2 regions of the Bradyrhizobium sp. CCGUVB14 genome follow, and region 1 is predicted to be linked to the other one. Evidence: predicted binding sites of a transcription regulator. Region 1 holds the regulator's gene; the other holds the start of a gene.

Evidence for each region. Region 1 encodes PhoB, which activates phosphate uptake and scavenging genes when phosphate is short. Its sites were predicted from a motif close to TGTCATNNANCTGTCAT; they were not measured.
Region 2: NLM32_RS22245 (RNA degradosome polyphosphate kinase) is a predicted target of PhoB. The motif match lies at 1,414-1,430, and genes of this name have one in related genera.

The regions. Positions count from the first base shown of each region.
Region 1 is NZ_JANADS010000001.1:9,484,861-9,487,249, forward strand. Features, by position in the region: gene NLM32_RS44415 (aspartate aminotransferase family protein) at 1-147, opposite strand, end outside; gene NLM32_RS44420 (GcrA family cell cycle regulator) at 601-1,113, shown strand; gene phoB (phosphate regulon transcriptional regulator PhoB) at 1,216-1,923, opposite strand; gene phoU (phosphate signaling complex protein PhoU) at 1,946-2,389, opposite strand, start outside.
Region 2 is NZ_JANADS010000001.1:4,825,231-4,827,619, forward strand. Features, by position in the region: gene NLM32_RS22245 (RNA degradosome polyphosphate kinase) at 1-1,340, opposite strand, end outside; gene NLM32_RS22250 (DnaA ATPase domain-containing protein) at 1,485-2,162, opposite strand; gene NLM32_RS22255 (CDP-alcohol phosphatidyltransferase family protein) at 2,259-2,389, opposite strand, start outside.

The sequences.
Region 1 (2,389 bases):
GCCGAGCGCATTCACTGCCACGCCCGAGGTGAAATCGAGATAGCGATCGCCATTGGTCGCGATCAACCAGACGCCTTCACCGCGCTCAAAACCGATGTCGGCCCTGGCGAAAACGGGGAGCAAATGCGGTGCTGCGCTGTTGGTCATGATGGTCTCTTTGGATGTTTCGGACGGCCTGAGCGTGCGTTGCGCAGCGCATCATTGGTCCGGAAAACGAAACGTGCCGCCTTTTAAGGGCGGCACGCATCGCCATCTTATGCCTGGCACCAATGGTGTCAATGCCGCCCGGAAAGCCCCGCGAAACGCTGATTCCGTAGTCTTGCGGTGCCGGATTTGCGGGTTTTTGGCCACGGAACATGTGGAAGCGAGTCGTCGGACTCTTGCGCGTGAGTCACGCCATATTGTAGCGTTTGCCTTGTCAGATACGACATCTCGTGCAGCGGTTCTGATCCCAAAAGTCCTCATGTACCGGCGTAAACGTTCGGGCGGCTCATTGCGCCCGGCGAACCTTAAGGGATTCTGGCGGCACGGGTTTTTCGAAGCTTAGGCATTCGTCGTGCCGCCCCAGGATGGCAGGCGCGCGGCGAAGGAAAGGTTACAATGACGGTTTTGACCTGGTCCGACGATCGCGTCGAGCAGTTGAAAAAGCTCTGGGAGGCCGGACTTTCGGCCAGCCAGATCGCCGCTGAGCTTGGGAATGTCACCCGCAACGCCGTGATCGGCAAGGTGCACAGGCTCGGCCTGTCGGGCCGCGCCAAGAGCCCGTCCTCGGCAGCTCCGCGGCCGCGCAAGGCGCGTCCGGCGCAGCACATGATGCGGGTGAGCAGGCCCATCGCGCGTGGCAATACCGCGCTGGCGCAGGCCTTCGAGGTCGAAGTCGAGGCTGAACCGGTCACCTACGACAACGTGGTGCCGATGAGCCAGCGGCTGTCGCTGCTCGAATTGAACGAGGCGACCTGCCACTGGCCGGTCGGCGATCCCTCGAGCCCGGATTTCTTCTTCTGCGGCGGCAAGGCGCTCTCCGGCCTGCCCTACTGCGCCCAGCACTCGCGGGTGGCGTATCAGCCGGCAGCGGATCGGCGGCGCGCGCCGGCGAAGCCGGGCACGCGGTAAGCGCATCCAGTTAACCTCGTCCCGGCACAAGGCCGGGACGACCGGGGAAATAAAAAAGCGCGCCATCCAGCGCGCTTTTTATTTTGTCTGCTTGCAAGAGCCTTAGGCCTGCTCGGCCTTCGCAAACCGGTCATCGAGCGCATAGCCCGCACCGCGCACCGTGCGGATCGGATCCTGCTCGCGACCAAGATTGAGCAGCTTGCGCAGGCGACCGATATGCACGTCGACGGTGCGCTCGTCGATATAGATATCGCGGCCCCAGACGCTGTCGAGCAGCTGCTCGCGCGAGAACACACGACCGGGGTGCTCCAGGAAAAACTCCAGCAGGCGATATTCGGTGGGGCCGAGATCAATCGGCCGGCCCGAGCGCGCCACGCGGCGCTTTTCGCGATCGAGCTCGATGTCACCGAAAGCGAGCACGGTTGCGAGCCGCTCGGGACTTGCGCGCCGCAGCAGACCCTTCACCCGGGCCAGCAGCTCGGGCACCGAGAACGGCTTGACGATGTAGTCGTCGGCGCCGGTCGCAAGGCCCCGCACCCGCTCGCTCTCCTCGCCGCGCGCGGTGAGCATGATGATCGGCAGCTGCTTGGTGTCGGACCGCGTCCGCAGCCGGCGGCACAGCTCGATGCCGGAAAGCCCCGGCAGCATCCAGTCGAGCACGATCAGATCGGGGATGTGCTCCTTGAGGCGGGTGTCGGCGTCGTCGCCGCGCATCACCGTCTCGACGTCATAGCCGTCGCCCTCGAGGTTGTAGCGGAGGAGCTCGGTGAGAGCTTCCTCGTCTTCAACCACCATAATGCGTGCGCCCATTGGGTCGTCGCTCCTTAAGGATTCAAGTATTGGGGACCGTGGTGGCGAAGGTCGTCATGTCGCCCTTCGGTCGCTTGTCGGTGATGGCCTGGCCTTCGATCATGTAGAACACGGTCTCGGCAATGTTGGTGGCGTGGTCGCCGATCCGCTCGATGTTCTTGGCGCAGAACATCAGATGGATGCAGAACGAGATGTTGCGCGGGTCCTCCATCATATAGGTGAGGAGCTCGCGGAACAGCGAGGTGCAGATGGCGTCGACTTCCTCGTCGCCCTTCCACACCGCCATCGCCGCCGGCAGATCGTGCGCGGCATAGGCGTCCAGCACCGACTTGACCTGCTGCTGCACGAGGTCGGTCATGTGCTCGAGGCCGCGGAACAGCTTGAGCGGATGGAAATCCGTCTCCAGCGCCGCGACGCGCTTGCCCATGTTCTTGGCGAGGTCGCCGATGCGTTCGAGATCGGTCGC
Region 2 (2,389 bases), 4.7 Mb from region 1:
CCGTAGACCACCTGCACGCCGGCGCGTTCCAGGTCGCGCGCCCAGCGGATGTTGGCCTCTTCGTCGAAGCGCGCCTTCAACTCGATCAGCGCGGTGACGGATTTGCCGGCCTCGGCCGCTTCGGCCAGCGCGCGCACGATCGGCGAGTTGTTGGAGGTGCGGTAGAGCGTCTGCTTGATCGCGACGACGTCGGGATCGCGCGCGGCCTGTTGCAGGAACTGCACCACCACGTCGAAGGATTCATAGGGGTGATGGACCACGAGGTCCTTCTGCCGGATCGCGGCAAAGATGTCGCCGCCATGCTCGCGGACGCGCTCGGGATGGCGCGGCACGTAAGGGGTGAATTCGAGGTCGGGCCGGTCGAGCCGCGTCAGTTGCGAAAGCTCGTTCATGGCAAGCACGCCGTCGACCAGGAACACCTCGTCGTCGGCCGCCGAGAGCGCGTGCTGCACGAAGCTGCGCAACTGCTCCGGCATCTTGGCGTCGATCTCGAGCCGGATCACCGATCCGCGGCGGCGGCGCTTCAGCGCGGTCTCGAACAGGCGGACGAGGTCTTCGGCCTCTTCCTCGATTTCGAGCTCGGAGTCGCGGATGATGCGGAAGGCGCCCTGGCCGTGGAGATTGTAGCCGGGGAACAGGCGATTGATGAAAAGGCCGGTCACCTGCTCCAGCGAGATCAGGCGTACGACCTTGTTCTCCTTGCCGTCGCCCGGAAGACGGATGAAGCGGTCGATCTTGCCGGGCATGCGGATCAGCGCGTTCATCTGCTTGCCGTCGATGGCGCGCGTGAGCTGCAGCGCGATGGTGAAGCCGAGGCTCGGTATGAACGGGAAGGGGTGGGCTGGATCGATCGCCAGCGGCGTCAGCAGCGGGAACACGTTGTTGAGGAAATAGTCCTCGAGCCAGGTCCGCTCCGCCTTGCTGACGTCCTTGCCATCGACCAGCACGATGCCGACGCCGGCGAGCGTGCCGCGCAAATCGGCCCAGATCGCCTGCTGGTCGGAGGCGAGCTGCGAGACGGTTCGGTTGATCAGCGCAAGCTGCTCGGACGGCGTCAGGCCGTCGGGGGCGCGCTCGGCGATGCCCTCGCGCACCTGCGCCTTGATGCCGGCGACGCGGACCATGAAGAACTCGTCGAGGTTATTTGCGGAAATCGACAGGAATCGTACCCGCTCCAGCACGGGATGGCTGGCGTTGACCGATTCCTCCAGGACGCGGCGGTTGAAATGCAGCCAGGAGAGTTCGCGGTTGATGAATCGCTCAGGGCTCGAGGCGATCGCCGGCAGGCCCTCGGCTTCCGTAGCTTTCTCTTTTATTTCAATAGTTTGCGCGGAATCCATGAGAAGTCGGTCCATCCAGTTCGCCCCAATTTGCGACTTATGCGCAAAACCGGCCGGAGCATGTGTTAGTGCGATGACGTTTCGATGACATTGATGTTCCGCGGCCGCGCCGCGTCAAGCGGGCCAAGGGGACAGGGCTGGCTGTCAGGCGTCCCGGAGCAGCTCGGCCGCGAGCGCCCGGGTGACGGGGCGGCCGAGCCGCAGCGCCTCGCCGTCCAGCAATTCCACGGCGCGCCGGGCGGCAGCCGACGACCGCTCCAGCCGGGTCGCGAGGTAGCTCACCACGCTTTCGTCGACGGAGAGCTGACGGTCGGCGCAAAACTTGACGATCAGGCCGCGGAACAGCTGGTCGTCCGGCGGCGCCAGCGAAATTACCGGAATCGTCCGCAGCCGGGAACGGAGGTCGCGGAGCTCGACCTCGATCGCCGCCGGCGCCTCACGGCCGGTGAAGAGTACATAGGCGCCGTCCTCGCGGGCGAGGTTCATCAGATGGAAGAGGGCGCGCTCGTCAAGATCGCCGGCCTTGAGATCCTCGACCACCAGCGCGCCGGTCGCGAGCGCGCCGGGGACGCTGGCCGCGGTCAGCGCATTGGCCGTGGTCGAGCGCGCGCCGGCCTCCTCGGCCCAGATCGCGGCGAGGTGGCTCTTGCCCGAGCCTTCGGGGCCGGCGAGCCACATGATCCGGTTCGGCCATTCCGGCCAGCCGTCGATCAGCGCGAGACCGGCGGCATTGGCAGGGCCCTCGAGAAAATTGTCCCGGCTGAGGCTCTCCGCATGCGGAAGCGAAAACGCCAATTGTCGGGGATGAACGCGGCCTGCCACGCTTGCTTTGCTCCGTGCCGGCGCGCCGGCTTTGTCTGAAGAGATTCGATCTATTCGATCGGGTTTTGGCCTTTTGCAGGGCGGCCGCGTCCCGGCTCATTTGGCCTCGATCGTGCTCATGTGCCGCAACCACTCGACGAGATAGAGCGATACGGAGGACAACGTGAACACCGTAACGAAGCCCATCAGGACTATATCATACGGTGCCGGCCTGAAGCCGAAGGCGA